DNA from 2 places in the Mycobacterium saskatchewanense genome. Region 1 is predicted to be linked to the other one. Evidence: predicted binding sites of a transcription regulator. Region 1 holds the regulator's gene; the other holds the start of a gene.
What was found. Region 1 encodes LexA, which represses DNA repair genes until DNA is damaged. Its sites were predicted from a motif close to CGAACANNTGTTCG; they were not measured.

Region 1 (7,488 bases):
TTCCTTCGCCATCGACGAGTTGCTGGACTACCGATCGCGGCGACCGCTCATGACGTTCAAGAGCGACCACTTCACCCACTACGACGACCCCGAGTTGAGCCTCTACGCGCTGCGCGACAGTGTCGGCACCCCGTTTCTGTTGCTGGCCGGCATGGAGCCGGACCTGAAGTGGGAGCGCTTCATCACCGCCGTGCGCCTGCTCGCCGAGCGGCTCGGGGTGCGTCAGACCATCGGCCTGGGCACCGTCCCGATGGCGGTCCCGCACACCCGGCCGATCACGATGACGGCGCACTCCAACAACCCCGAGCTGATCGCCGACTTCACGCCCTGGATCTCCGAGATCCAGGTGCCCGGCAGCGCGTCCAACCTGCTCGAATTCCGGATGGCCCAGCACGGACACGAGGTCGTCGGGTTCACGGTGCACGTCCCGCACTACCTGACGCAGACCGACTACCCCGCCGCCGCCCAGGCGTTGCTCGAGCAGGTGGCGAAGACGGGATCGCTGGAGCTGCCGCTGTCGGCGCTGTCGGAAGCGGCCACGGAAATCCGTGGCCGCATCGACGAACAAGTCCAAGCGAGCGCGGAAGTCGCTCAAGTGGTGGCCGCACTCGAGCGACAGTACGATGCGTTCATCGACGCTCAGGAGAACAGGTCGTTACTAGCACGCGACGAGGATCTGCCTAGCGGCGACGAGCTTGGTGCGGAGTTCGAGCGATTCTTGGCCCAGCAGGCGGAGAAGAAACTCGACGACGAGGACCAGGCATGAGTTTTGCGCGCAGGAGTATTGCCCGATCGTTGATTGATCCGTTGCTCGATTGAATGGCCATGGCCCGGCCCGACACCCGGCCCGACTAAAAAGGTGCGCGAGATGACCGAGCGGAAGAGCAAAGCCAAGCTCCGCCCGGTGCGCGAAGTGACCGCGCCCACGCTGGAGTTCCGCACCATCCACGGCTATAAGCGGGCCTACCGGATCGCCGGCTCCGGCCCGGCGATCCTGTTGATCCACGGCATCGGGGACAACTCGACCACGTGGAATGCCGTGCAGGCCAAGCTCGCTCAGCGGTTCACCGTGATCGCCCCCGATCTGCTGGGCCACGGGCGGTCCGACAAGCCCCGCGCCGACTACTCAATCGCCGCCTACGCGAACGGGATGCGGGACCTGCTCAGCGTCCTGGACATCGAGCGCGCGACCATCATCGGCCATTCCCTCGGCGGCGGGGTCGCGATGCAGTTCGCCTACCAGTTCCCGCATCTGGTGGAGCGGCTGATCCTGGTCGGCGCCGGCGGCGTCACCAAGGACGTGAACTTCGTGCTGCGATGCGCCTCCCTGCCGATGGGCAGTGAGGCGCTCGCGCTGTTGCGACTGCCCCTGGTGCTGCCGGCGGTTCAGGTCTTCGGACGGGTGCTGGGCACCATGCTGGGCAGCTCCGGGCTGGGCCGCGACCTGCCCAACATGCTCCGGATCCTCGACGACCTGCCCGAACCGACGGCCTCGGCGGCGTTCAGCCGGACACTGCGGGCGGTGGTGGACTGGCGCGGGCAGATCGTCACCATGCTGGATCGCTGCTATCTGACCGAGGCCATCCCGGTGCAAATCGTCTGGGGCGCCAAGGACTCGGTGGTACCGGTCCGGCACGCGTGGATGGCGCACGCCGCAATGCCGGGCTCGCGCCTCGAGATCTTCGAGGATTCCGGCCATTTCCCATTCCACGACGACCCGGCCCGCTTCATCGATGTCGTGCAGCGTTTCATCGACACCACCGAACCCGCCGAATACAACCAGGGCGCCCTGCGGGAACTGCTGCGCACCGGTGGCGGCGAGAAGACCGTCACCGGCCCCGCCCCCACCCGCGTCGCCGTCCTGAACGCGATGGGGTCCGACGAGCGCAGCGCCACCTGAGCTTTTTCAGGGCGAGTCGCCGGCGAGCGCGCCGGCCACCGACGACTGGCGTTCAGTGCCCTCGGTGCAGCACCGCGGCGAGGTGGTCCTGCAGGGGTTGGCCGACGGCGGCCATCCGCACGGTGTACGACAGCTGATCGTCGTCGACGCGGAAGGAACGACTCAGCGCGGTCACCTCTTTGGCGGTCGGGGTCAGCCCGATCGAGGTGGTCGACAGCTCCATGTCGATGCGGCCGCCGGTGGCCGAATACGTGCCGACCTCGATCTCGGTGATGCCGCTCGGGTGGGCAAGGACCAATTCGATGTGGCCGGGCCGCGGCACGCGGAGGTAGCCGGTCTCGGCGTGCAGGGGTTTGCCGTCGGCCACCGCCCGGGTCTTTTGCCCGTACGCCAGAAACGGCTTGCCGACGTGGGAGAAAACGACTTCTTCGAGATAGTCGAACGGCTGGATCGTCGGGTACTTGCCGGCTCCCCGACCGGTCCAGGTGCCCAGCAGGGGCGCCAACGACGCAAGGTCCGGATGCAAGTCGATGGGCATGCGAAAAACACTAGCCGCGCCGGGGCCGGAACCGGTCAGCTCGGGGTGGTTACCTTGCGCTGCTCGCGGAGCGCCTTGATCTCGCGCTCGAAGTCTTCCGCGGACGAGAAGGAGCGATACACCGACGCGAACCGCAGGTACGCCACCTCGTCCAGATCGCGCAGCGGCCCCAGGATCGCCAGGCCGACCTCGTGGCTGGGGATCTCCGGCGACCCCGCGGCGCGCACGGTGTCCTCGACCTGCTGGGCCAGCAGGTTCAGCGCGTCGTCGTCGACCTGGCGGCCTTGGCACGCCCGACGCACACCGCTGATGACCTTCTCCCGGCTGAAGGGCTCGGTGACCCCGCTGCGCTTGACCACGGCCAGCACGGCTGTCTCGACCGTGGTGAATCGGCGCCCACACTCTGGGCACGCCCGGCGCCGCCGAATGGCTTGGCCCTCATCGGTTTCGCGCGAGTCGATCACCCGAGAGTCGGGGTGGCGGCAGAAAGGACAGTGCATCACCGCTCCTTCGCCGCGCTGTCAACCGGATATCGCAGAACCCGAGCGTACCCGCGCCCGGCCATGCACGGCCAACGCAGCCGTACGCCGGGCACGGCTGTCGCGGTCGGGATCGAGGGGCGTTGGCGCGGACCAGGTTTGGTCGCGCGGGCGCAACGCCGTCAACCGACGGGCGCGATCAGGGTCTGACCCGCGACCAGCGTCGGTGAACCGAGGTCGTTGAGTTCACGGATGCGCTGCACTACCTGACGCTCCGGCGCGTCCGGCGCCACCCGGTGAGCGAGGTCCTCGAGGGACTCCCCGCCCTCGACACGCACGACGGCGAGCCGATCCGGCACATGCGCCGCCGCGGCCGGGGAGCTGCCGTTGAGCGCCTCGCCCACGTTGGCCACCAGGCCCAGCCACAGCGTGATCAGCCCGGCCACTACAGCCAGCCCGATGGTGGTCGCCAGCGTCACGGGCCGCCTGCGGTGAGGCGCGGCCGACACCCGGACGCCGGTGCCGTAATAGCTCGGCGGCGCGACCGCCGGCCTCGCCGGGCCGGGGCGGCGGGAGCGGGCCACCCCGTCCCGGCCGTAACGTTGGCCCTGCACCGGTCCGTTGACCGGGCGCCGCATGCTGCTGGTACGCGGCGAGAGTGTGTGGGTGATGGTCATCGCAAGTCCTCCGGTCAACTATGCCTCGCTCGTGTGTTCGACACTGTATCGCTTGTGTGTTCGATAACCGAACATGTGAGCGAAGCGTGTCGGACGAGCAGAACGCTAGATCACTCCACCGACAAGTTCGTCGGTCGCTATCACTGGCATGGAGTTGAGATACCCGGTACGCCGAAGAGTTACACCATTGTGATTCGCGTGCGTGCGGGTTGTTTTCCGGGGGTTTCCGGCACGACACGCCAGTCGAACACATGTTTGATTCTTCGTCGCGCGGCGGTTACCCTCAGTGCCATGAGCGACAGCAACGACACCTCGTCGGCGGCGCGGGGCGGCCGTGCGCCGTCTCTGGATTCAACGCTGACCGAACGTCAGCGCACCATTCTCAATGTCATTCGTGCGTCGGTGACCAGCCGCGGCTACCCGCCGAGCATCCGGGAAATCGGCGATGCGGTCGGCCTCACGTCGACCTCGTCGGTGGCCCACCAACTGCGGACGCTGGAACGCAAAGGCTATTTGCGCCGCGACCCGAATCGGCCGCGGGCGGTCGACGTCCGCGGCGCCGACGACGAGGTGGCGGCGCCGGCCACCGAAGTCGCCGGTTCCGACGCGCTGCCGGAACCGACGTTCGTCCCCGTCCTCGGGCGCATCGCGGCCGGCGGCCCGATCCTCGCCGAGGAAGCCGTCGAAGACGTCTTCCCGCTCCCGCGTGAGCTGGTCGGCGAGGGCACGCTGTTCCTGCTCAAGGTGGTCGGCGACTCGATGGTGGAGGCTGCGATCTGCGACGGCGACTGGGTGGTCGTGCGGCAGCAGCATGTCGCGGACAACGGCGACATCGTCGCGGCCATGCTCGACGGCGAGGCCACCGTCAAGACGTTCAGGCGCGCCGGCGGCCAAGTGTGGCTGATGCCGCACAATCCGGCCTTTGATCCCATTCCGGGCAACGACGCCACGGTGCTCGGCAAGGTCGTGACGGTGATTCGCAAGATCTGACTGACGGTCGACTCCTCTGCGCGGCGACCGTCAGTCGGCCTTGATGAACCCGTTGGCCCGCGCGACATCCTCGTTGGCCAACCAGATCTCGGCGAGCGTGTCGTGGTAGAGCGCGCTCCCCGGGGTGTAATACAGGCCGAAGCTGGCGTTGGCCTTGATCGGATACCCGTCGGGCACCTGGTAGGGGTCGTCCAGCGGTAGGTGGATCGTCGGTCGACCGGCGGGGACCGAGTTGGCTGCCACAATCGGCCAGGCGGCCGCATCGTCGTCGGCACCGTCGACCTCGATGGCCGCGTGCCGTCCGGTGGTCGGCTCCCCGGCCGGTCCGGCGTCGACCGGGTTGACGGCGCCGGAGACCTCGGCGTCGGGTGCGGCCGCCTCCGGCGTCACGAGATCGGTGTCGGCGTGCGGACCGGCGGCGTCCGGGTTTGCCCAGTCGCCCGCCTCGTCCACGTCGGCCGCGTGATCGTCCGCCAGGGCGACCTCGGTGTATTCGGCCGGCGGATAGCCGCCCTCGTCGGTGTCTGCGTCGGCATGCTCCGCGGCCTCGTCCTCCGCATAACCCGCCTCCGGGTAGCCGGCGCCGGGGTAGGCCTGGTCCAGATCGCCGTCCGACACGATCGGGATGGAGTCGGTGTCCACGGCATCGGGGTCCTCGGCCCCGAATTCGTTCTCGAAGTGGCCATATTCCGCCGCGTCCGGCGCACCGCCCTCGACCTCGGCTGCGCCGCCGCGTCGCCAGCTGACTCGCGGCGCCGGCTCGTGAATTTCCGGTGGGTGGACGTCGCCGGGCGGGTAATGCTCACCGGAGACGTCGGCCTCCTCGTGTCCCCAGCGCGGCTCAACGGCGGAGTCGTAGCCGACGTCCGCATCGCCCCCCGGCTGGTAGGGCGCAGCGCCGTGGGCGGCCCGGCGACGGCGCCACCCGAACGCGACCAGCACCGACAACGCGATCAGCACCAGCACCGGAACCGCCGCCAGCAGCCACCACGAATGCCAGGTGAACTTCTTGGCGTGGGACGGCGGCGCGGCCGCGCCGCTCGGCTGGTTCTGCCCGGGCACCTGCAGGCCGGTCAGCAGCGGCGCCAAGTTGGCCGGATCGGTGCTGAAAGTATTCTTCGACCGGTTCCACGAAATCTTGCCGCCGGCGAACTGCTGCGAGATCACGTCGCCGTCGAGGGCCTGATCGCCGACCGGCGCGCCCAGCTTGCCGGCCGCGCCGCGCAGCTTGTCCCACGCGACCTTCATGGCCCCGCGCACGACGAACGCGCCGTGATCGGCAGTCCAGAAGATCACCGGCTTGTCGGCCGCCGAAAACGTGCAGATCCGGCTGGCCGGTCCGATGCCGCCGTCGGATTCGTTGCCCACCGGAAAACCCAGGTCGCTGCCGACCGGCCCGCCCAGCGACTCGTACTTGGTCAGGACGTTGCTCTCCACGGCGTTGGCGCCGGTGGCCGGGCTGAAGAACACCTTGCCGCCGGCAAAGTTCTGGGCGATCCCATCGCCGCCGATGGGGTACTGCCCACCTTGCTTGGCGCCCAATGGACCCGTGGTTCCGCCCGCCGCGCGCCAGGCCATGTTGATGGCCGCCGTCGGATCGATCGGGACCTGCAGGCCCTTCAGCTGGTCGCCCAGGCCCGCCGGCTCGGTCGTGAACTGCTTGGTCTGCCGATTCCAGGACACCTGCCCGCCGCTGAACTTCTGCGACGTGACCTCGCCTTGGTAGGTCTCGTCGCCGACCGGAGCGCCGAGCACCCCACCCGAGCTGCCGAGCTTGTCCCACGCGGCATTCATGGCGCCGCGCACCACGAAGGCGCCGTGCTCGGCGGTCCAGAAGATCACCGGCCTATCGCTGGCCGAAAACGTCGCGACCCGGCTGTCCGGGCCGACGAGGCCGGGCACTTCGTTGATGGTCGGGAAGCCCAGGTCGCTGCCGGCCGGACCACCCAGCGACTCGTACTTGTCGAGGATCGGCCCGAAGACGAACTTCGCGCCGGTGTCCGTGGTGTAGAACATCTTGCCGCCGTCGAAGTCCAGCGCGAACCCCTCGCCGACCGGGTAGACGTCGCCCTTGCGGGCACCGAGCGGTGAGGTGTCGCCGCCGGCCTTCTCCCAGGCGGCCATGATGGCGGCCTCGGCGTCACCGATCGGCGACGCCAGAGCCACGGGCGCCAGCAATGCGGCGGCGAGCGCCGTGGTCACCAAACCGACCAGCGCGCTTCCGACCAGCCTGCGCATGTGCCCTCTGTGCCCTTTCACCAAGCCTCCCAGCCGACGGGCGCGGCCTCTGGATGCGACCACGCCCGTTCCGTGCAGACCCGGCGAGCGGGTCGTCTCCCCCCAACGGGAATCGATCCCTATACGACCCGCATCGCCACCGGGCTCGCACAACTTTGCCCCTGAGGAAGAGAAATGCGAAGTCAAATGACAAATAGTACAAAAACGGATACCGCACCGATGTCGAAATGATGCACGACTGCGCCCGAATCGCGGCCAACCGATTGCGCGCCGATCCGATTCGGTTATCGCATCGGCCGCCGACAATGGCGGTTTCCCCATGGCCGCGTGGTCACCGACGCACCAATAGACGCCGCGGACACTCGCATGACGGTGCGCGACCACACGATCGGCGTACGCGGACCACATGCGCCGACGGTACGTGAACGGCCTTACCGGGCGAGGGTCAACCCGACCCAAAGGCGCTGAATCCGGGCGAAATCCCCGCCGGATCAGACGCCGAGGCTGCGGCCGATGATCTCCTTCATGATTTCGGTCGTGCCGCCGTAGATGGTCTGCACGCGCGCATCCAGATAGGCGCGGGCAACGGGGTATTCGCGCATGTACCCGTAGCCGCCGTGCAGCTGCAGACACCGGTCGATCAGGTGCACCTGCTTTTCGGTGCTG
Region 2 (7,488 bases), 750 kb from region 1:
GGGCACGCCGGAGGACTTCGTGCGCGGCTCGGCCGACCTGGTCCGCGGGATCGCCCCGTCGCCCGCCCTGCACGGCCACCGCGGCGAGCAACTCGTGCACGACGGCGCGGCGGTGGCGCCCGGCGCGGTGCTGATCGGCGGGACGGTCGTCGGCCGCGGCGCCGAGATCGGGCCCGGCGTGCGGTTGGACGGCGCGGTGATCTTCGACGGCGTCAAGATCGAGGCCGGCAGCGTGATCGAGCGCTCGATCATCGGCTTCGGCGTCCGCATCGGCCCGCGCGCGCTGATCCGCGACGGGGTGATCGGCGACGGCGCCGACATCGGCGCCCGCTGCGAGCTGCTCCGCGGCGCCCGGGTGTGGCCCGGCGTGTCCATTCCCGACGGCGGCATCCGCTACTCGAGCGACGTGTAGGGGTCTGGCGGGCCTTGGCGCCAGCGTCTGATCGCCGAGATCGACTCGCACCGTGACTCCCACTCGCACTTTTCCGCGTTGCCGTCGATTTCGGTGACCATGTCGGTGGCCCGGCTCACCATCTCCGCATGGGTGAGGTCTTTCTAGGCAGCGAAGCGATGGTGGCCCACGCGTTGAGCGAGTGCGAGCTGCGCCGGTGGTACCGGAAGGTCCTTCGTGACGTGTACGCCCCCAGGTTCGCCGACCCGTCACTCGAAGACTGCATCCGCGGTGCCTGGCTGTGGGCGAGACTGCTGGCCAAGCGGCACCGCGGTGCGCGGGGTGTGCGGCGGCTCGGGGAGTTGCTCCCGTTGGTGGACGGCGGCGACCCGCCGCCGAAGGAAAGCTGGCTGCGTCTGCTGTTCGTCGGCGCCGGTCTCCCGAGACCGGCGACGCAGATACCGGTCCAGGACGTGGGCGGACGGTCGGGGTTCTGGACATGGGCCGGGAGGACTACTTCGTCGCACTCGAGTACGACGGTGACCAACACCGCACCGACCGCCGAGATTAGCCCGTGAGCCACTCGCACTTTTCGATGCTCCGTCGGTCACCAACGACGTGTCACCCGGCCCACCAGATACTCCAGCGCGTGATCGGTCCCGGGCGGCAACGCGCCGGCCGGCCACCACTGCAGGTCGTCCGACTCGTCGCTGATCGCGATCCGCGCCCCGGCCGGCGCGTGGGCCACGAACTGCAGGTCCAGGTGCCGCGTCGGCACGCCCAGCGAGCAGGTGACGGGGTGCACGTGCACGGCCGCCAGCTCCGGATCGATCCGCAGGCCGTCGATGCCCGACTCCTCGGTGGCCTCCCGCAGCGCGGCGGCGACGATGTCGCGGTCACCGTCGTCGCAGTGTCCGCCGAGTTGCACCCAGCGGCCCACGCGCGGATGCAGCGTCAGCAGCACCCGGGTGCCGGTGTGGTCGAGGACCAGCGAAGACGCGGTGACGTGGCCGGGCACGCAGTCACGGCGGCAGGCGTCGGGGCGGGCGTGCACGAATGCCAGGACGGCGTGCCGCAGCGAATCCTGCGCCGGGTCCGGCGCGGCCCAGCCGGCGAGGAGCGCGATCGCCGAATCCCTGACGCTCACCGGGCGCCCCGCCGTTTCCGGCGGTCCCGCAGCGCACGCCAGGCCGCGCGGCAGTGGGCCACCGTGCTCGCGACGACGAACGGGGCGATGCAGCGGACCACCGGGGCCGGCGAGTCGTAGCCGCCGCGGACCTTGTCGGCGGGAGCCGCCGCCTTGCCCGCGAACGCCGTCATGGCTATTTCCGGATCAACAGGTCGGTGAGGCCGGCCGGGTAGCGAGGGCCCGCCGGCTCGGCGGCGTAGCCGATGGCGATGGCGCCCAATGGCTCCCACTCGGCGGGCAGTCCGAGCTCCGCGCGCACCAGGTCGGCCGCGAAGATCGTCGAGCCGATCCAGCAGCTGCCCACCCCGCGCACCGCCAGGGCGACCAGTAGGGCCTGGACGGCGGCTCCCACCGCGACGGTGAACATGGTGTGCTCGGCGGCGGTGCGCGCCGGGTCGGGATAGGTGTGGGCGCCGTCGGGCACGAGGAACGGGATGACGACCTCGGGTGCGTCGTAGAGGATCTGGCCGCGCGCCACCCGCCGTTCGACGGCGTCGGCGGGCCGGCCGTCGCCGGCGAGGTCGGCACGCCACTTGTCCTTCATGCGGTCCAACAGCCGGGCGCGAATCTCGGGGGTCTGCAGCCAGACGAACCGGACGGGCCGGGTGTGGTGGGGCGCCGGTGCGGTCAGGGCCTCGGCGACGGCGCCGGTGATCAGCTCCGGCGGGACCGGCTCGTCGCTGAACCGGCGCACCGACCGGCGCAACAGCTGGGCCTGCCTCCGCCCCATGTCGACAGCCTCGGCGGTCCCGAGCCAGAACAGGTCTTCGGGGCCGGGACGGGACAACTGCCGGGCGGTGGTGCCGTCGTCGGTCACGGCGAGTCCGCGCACGACCGCCGCCGGCACGCCCGTCAACTTGCCCTTCACCAGGTCGGCGGCGGCCGCGATCTCGTCGGCGATCGCCACCTCGGTGACGAGAAGTTCGTTGCCGTGCCGGTCCACGGCCCCCGAATAGCCGTGCAGCACAGCCACACCGGCGGCGCCAATGGCCGCGTCGATCTGACCGTTGCGCCAAGCGCGGCCCATCGTGTCGGTGACGACGACGCCCACCTGCACGCCGAGCCGCTCATGCAGCACGCCGCGCAGCGCCGCGGCGCTCGCGTCGGGATCGACCGGGAGCAGCGCCAGCTCGTCGCGGTCCACGTTGGATCCGTCCACGCCGGCGGCGGCCTGGATCAGCCCCAGCCGGTTCTCGGTGATCAGGGTCTTGCCCTTGCGGGCCAACACCCGCACCGCCTCGTCATCGACCAGCTTGCGCCGCAGGGCGTCCCGCTCTTCGGCGTCGCGCGGCGCCGGGACCAGCCGGCCCTCGCACTTGGATACCGCCTTGCTGGTCACCACGACGACGTCCCCGTCGCGCAGCCAGGGCGCGGCCGCCGCGATGGCCGCGCCCAGGTCGTCGCCGGGCCGGAATTCGGGCAGCCCGGGCACGGGCAGGATTTCGATGGTCGCGGCCGTGCCGTGTTCGCCGCCCGGCGGCGTCGTTGGACCGGGACCGGTCACGCCGTCACGCCCGCAAGGTCGAGCCCGGCGCTCACCATCTCGGCCGTCGCCTTCGGGTCGGTCATCAGCAACGGCACCGAGCGCACGGCGACGCCCTCGATCTCGGCGTGGTCGCCCTCGTGCACCAACCAGCAGTCCAGGATCCCGGTGGCGCGGCGCGCCCCGTAGTGCCGGCCGACGGCCTCCGCGGTGGACTCGACGCCGATGACCGTGAGGCACTCGTCGGCCATGCCGCGCAACGGCTTTCCGCCGACGATGGGGGAGTAGCCCACGATCGGGGCGCGAGCGGCGCGCAGCGCGCCGCGGATGCCGGGGACCGCGAGGATGGCCCCGACGCTCACCACCGGGTTCGACGGGGCCAGCATGATCACGTCGGCTTCGGCGATGGCGGTCAGCGCTTCGCTTGTGGCGCTGGCTTTCTCGGCGCCGACGAACGCGAAGCTGTGGGTCGGCACCTGCGCGCGGTAGCGCACCCACCACTCCTGGAAGTGGATCGCCCGGCGGCCGCCGTCGGCGGGGTCGGTGATCACGACGTGTGTCTCGCAGCGGTCGTCGCTCGCCGGCAGCAACCGTGCGCCCGGCTGCCAGCGGTCGCACAGCGCGGCGGTGATCTGCGACAGCGGATAGCCGGCGTTGAGCATCTGCGTGCGCACGAGGTGCGTCCCGAGGTCGCGGTCGCCCAGCTGGAACCAATCCGGCTGTACACCATAGCGCGCCAATTCCTCTTTGGCATGCCAGGTTTCGTCGCGGTGCCCCCACCCTCGCTGTGGATCAACACCTCCACCTAAGGTGTACATGCAGGTGTCCAGATCCGGGCAGACCCGCAGCCCGTGGATCCAGGCGTCGTCGCCAACGTTGACGACCGCCGTCAGCTCGTGGCCGTTGGCTACCGTATCCGGACCCTGTTGCTCGGCGAACTGCCCCAGCCCGAGCAGCTGTTGAACACCCAGCAGGAAACGGGCGCCGCCGACGCCGCCGACCAGAACGGTGACCTTCACACCGGATGACAGTACCGTTCGGCACCGTTCGGCCACAGGCGCGGCGGGCCGTTCCGGCAACGCCGGAAGGTACGCGACCGGTGTGATGGACACGCCGAATTTACAAAACAACGGAAACGCCGAAAATCGGTCACGAGATGATATGGAAATGCGCCGAAGTGCTTGACCCGGCAGGTCAACCCGTGTCTAATCACAACAGTGTCATTTCCCGGTTGGCCGGCCGATTCCGGTGTCGCAGGCCGAGATTCGATCACTTGTTCGAATTGTCTGTACATCAGAACAGAGCGACTTACTCACTCTCTCCACCCACCTGAGGAGGCGGACGACCGCATGTCTTACGAGCACCTTCGGGGCGTTATGGCAAACACTCCCCTGACGACCATGACTCCAGCGCCCGTCGCGCTTCCCCGGCCGCACTTGACTGTGGTCCCTGATGCCCCAGTCGATTTCGAGCCCGAGCCGGAGCCGACCCCCGCCGACCAATGGCAGGACCGGGCCCTGTGCGCGCAAACAGACCCCGAGGCCTTCTTCCCCGAGAAGGGCGGCTCCACCCGCGAGGCCAAGAAGATCTGCCTGGGCTGCGAGGTGCGCCACGAATGCCTTGAGTACGCCCTCGAACACGACGAGCGCTTCGGCATCTGGGGCGGGCTTTCCGAGCGCGAGCGCCGGCGCCTCAAGCGCGGCATCATCTGACACGCGCCCCCGGCAACGGGGTCAGTCGTCGTCGATCGTCGGGTCGATGACCGAAGGGTCGACGTCGAGGTAGATGGCCACCTGCGCCACCAATATCTCGTGCAGCAAGTCGCCGAGTTCGACGGTGTCCTTAGCCCGTCGCTCGATTGGCTTTCGGAACAACACAATTCGTGCCCGAGTGGAGTTTCCTCGGACATCCACGCCCGCCGGGATCAGCCGCGCCAGCGCGATCGGCCCGTCGGCGACGACCTCGGGCGGCCACTGCACGCTCTCGGGATCCTTCGCCGCGATCCGCGGAATCTCATCCACCGCCACGTCGAGTTCGGACAGCCGGTCCTGCCAGTGCCGCTCGATGGGTTCGTAGGCTTCGAGCACCGCCATGTCGAAACGCTCCGCGCGGCTGCGCCACCCCGGCACGGTCGGCGGCAGCAGCGGGCCCCGCATCTCCCGGCGTCGCCGCGACGGCCAGAGCGCGGCCGGTCGTCGACCGGACGCCGATCGATCGCTCCGCGGAGAGCTGCGTGAATCGCCCACGCGCCGATGGTAACGGTTGGACATCGCCGGTCGAACGGATGCGCGTGTCCGGCGCTTCGGCGGCGTTTGCGCACGATAGCCTTTCGGCGTGAACGTTCCCCGTCGCTGTTGCCGGCCCGGGTGTCCGCACTACGCCGTGGCGACCTTGACGTTCGTCTACTCGGACTCGACGGCGGTCGTGGGCCCACTCGCCACCGCGCGCGAGCCCCATTCATGGGACCTGTGCGTCGGCCACGCCGGCCGGATCACCGCCCCTCGAGGGTGGGATCTGGTGCGGCACGCCGGCCCGCTGCCCATCCCCAGCAACCCCGACGAGGACGACCTCGTCGCGCTGGCGGACGCGGTTCGGGAAGGCGCTCCCGTCGAACGGGCCGTGGCCCGCGGCGGCACCGGTTCGCCGCTGAAGGGTTTCGACACCTTCGGTGATCCGCACCTGCATGCCACCGGCGCCCACGCCACTGCGCCGAGCGGCGGCGTGCTCGCGCCGCCCGAGCACCGCTCCGGACGCCGCCGCGGCCATCTGCGCGTGCTGCCCGATCCTGCCGACTGACGCTCCGCGTGTTTTCCGCGGGCCGATAGGCTGACGGCCAAGAGGTAAGGATCCCAGGCGTCAGGAGGCCCAAGGCATGTCTCGGCCCGCCGCGATCGTCCACCGTGTCGTCAAGGCGTATGACGTGCGCGGGCTGGTCGGCGCAGAGCTCGACGAGCCGCTCGTCACCGACCTGGGCGCAGCGTTCGCCAAGCTGATGCGCGGCGAGGGCGCCGCGCAGGTGGTGATCGGCCACGACATGCGCGACAGCTCGCCGACGCTGGCGGCCGCGTTCGCCGCCGGGGTGACCGGCCAGGGCCTCGACGTCGTGCGGATCGGGTTGGCGTCCACCGACGAGCTGTACTTCGCGTCGGGATCACTCGGCTGCCCCGGCGCGATGTTCACCGCAAGCCACAACCCGGCGGCCTACAACGGGATCAAGCTGTGCCGGGCCGGGGCCAAGCCCGTCGGCGCCGAGAGCGGCCTGCGCACCATCAGTGACGACGTGATCGCCGGGGTAGAGCCCTATCGGGGACGACCCGGGACCGTCACCGACCGTGACGTGCTCGACGACTACGGCGCCTTCCTGCGTTCGCTGGTCGACACCTCCGGCCTGCGCCCGCTGCGGGTGGCAGTCGACGCCGGCAATGGCATGGCCGGCCACACCGCGCCGGCGGTGCTCGGGGCGATCGGCGCGGTCACACTGTTGCCGTTGTACTTCGAGCTCGACGGCTCCTTCCCCAACCACGAGGCCAACCCGCTGGACCCGGCCAACCTCGTGGACCTGCAGAAGTACGTCCGCGACACCGGCGCCGACATCGGCCTGGCCTTCGACGGCGACGCCGACCGGTGCTTCGTGGTCGACGAACGCGGCCGGGTCGTGTCGCCGTCGACGGTGACCAGCCTGGTGGCCGCCCGCGAGCTGGGCCGCGAGATCGGCGCCACGATCATTTACAACGTGATCACGTCGCGTGCGGTGCCCGAACTGGTCACCGAGCGGGGCGGCACACCGCTGCGTTCCCGCGTGGGGCACTCCTATATCAAGGCGCTGATGGCCGAGACCGGCGCGATCTTCGGCGGGGAGCACTCGGCGCACTACTACTTCCGCGACTTCTGGGGCGCCGACTCCGGCATGCTGGCCGCACTCCACGTACTGGCCGCCCTCGGCGAACAGGAACGGCCGCTTTCCGAGCTGACCGCCGACTACCAGCGTTACGAATCGTCCGGCGAGATCAACTTCAAGGTGGCCGACGCATCCCGGTGCGTGGACGCCGTGCTGAAGTCGTTCGGCGGCCGGGTGCAGTCCATCGATCACATCGACGGGGTGACGGCCGATCTCGGCGATGGCAGCTGGTTCAACCTGCGCAGCTCCAACACCGAGCCGCTCCTGCGGCTCAATGTCGAGGCCCGCACCGCCGAGGACGTCGAGGCGATGGTTGCCCAGATCAGCGGCGAGATCGCCGCGCAAACGGCCCACGCGGAAGCGGCGCCATGAGCGCCGCGCGGGCGATCGACCTGGAAGACGCCGAAGGCCTGCTGGCCGCCGACCGGGAGGGACTGCTGCGGGCGGCGTCGTCGGCCGGCGCGCAGGTGCGCGCGATCGCCGCCGCGGTCGAGGAGGGCGCGCTCGAGTCGCTGCGGGGCGACGGC

Region 2: the regulator LexA is predicted to act here: its motif matches at 4,330-4,343, upstream of cofD (2-phospho-L-lactate transferase).

What each region holds. Positions count from the first base shown of each region.
Region 1 covers NZ_AP022573.1:5,873,539-5,881,026, reverse strand. Annotated here, with positions in the region: gene G6N56_RS27670 (proteasome assembly chaperone family protein) at 1-766, shown strand, start outside; gene G6N56_RS27665 (alpha/beta fold hydrolase) at 869-1,900, shown strand; gene G6N56_RS27660 (peroxynitrite isomerase) at 1,953-2,438, opposite strand; gene nrdR (transcriptional regulator NrdR) at 2,474-2,938, opposite strand; gene G6N56_RS27650 (LysM peptidoglycan-binding domain-containing protein) at 3,100-3,594, opposite strand; gene lexA (transcriptional repressor LexA) at 3,886-4,584, shown strand; gene G6N56_RS27640 (LGFP repeat-containing protein) at 4,615-6,822, opposite strand; gene G6N56_RS27635 (acyl-CoA dehydrogenase family protein) at 7,314-7,488, opposite strand, start outside.
Region 2 covers NZ_AP022573.1:5,125,285-5,132,772, forward strand. Annotated here, with positions in the region: gene manB (mannose-1-phosphate guanylyltransferase) at 1-412, shown strand, start outside; partial or broken gene G6N56_RS23960 (hypothetical protein) at 541-953, shown strand; gene G6N56_RS23965 (NUDIX hydrolase) at 999-1,538, opposite strand; gene G6N56_RS23970 (hypothetical protein) at 1,535-1,711, opposite strand; gene G6N56_RS23975 (coenzyme F420-0:L-glutamate ligase) at 1,714-3,084, opposite strand; gene cofD (2-phospho-L-lactate transferase) at 3,081-4,082, opposite strand; gene G6N56_RS23985 (WhiB family transcriptional regulator) at 4,440-4,775, shown strand; gene G6N56_RS23990 (metallopeptidase family protein) at 4,797-5,219, opposite strand; gene G6N56_RS23995 (DUF3499 domain-containing protein) at 5,398-5,859, shown strand; gene G6N56_RS24000 (phosphomannomutase/phosphoglucomutase) at 5,936-7,333, shown strand; gene G6N56_RS24005 (TobH protein) at 7,330-7,488, shown strand, end outside.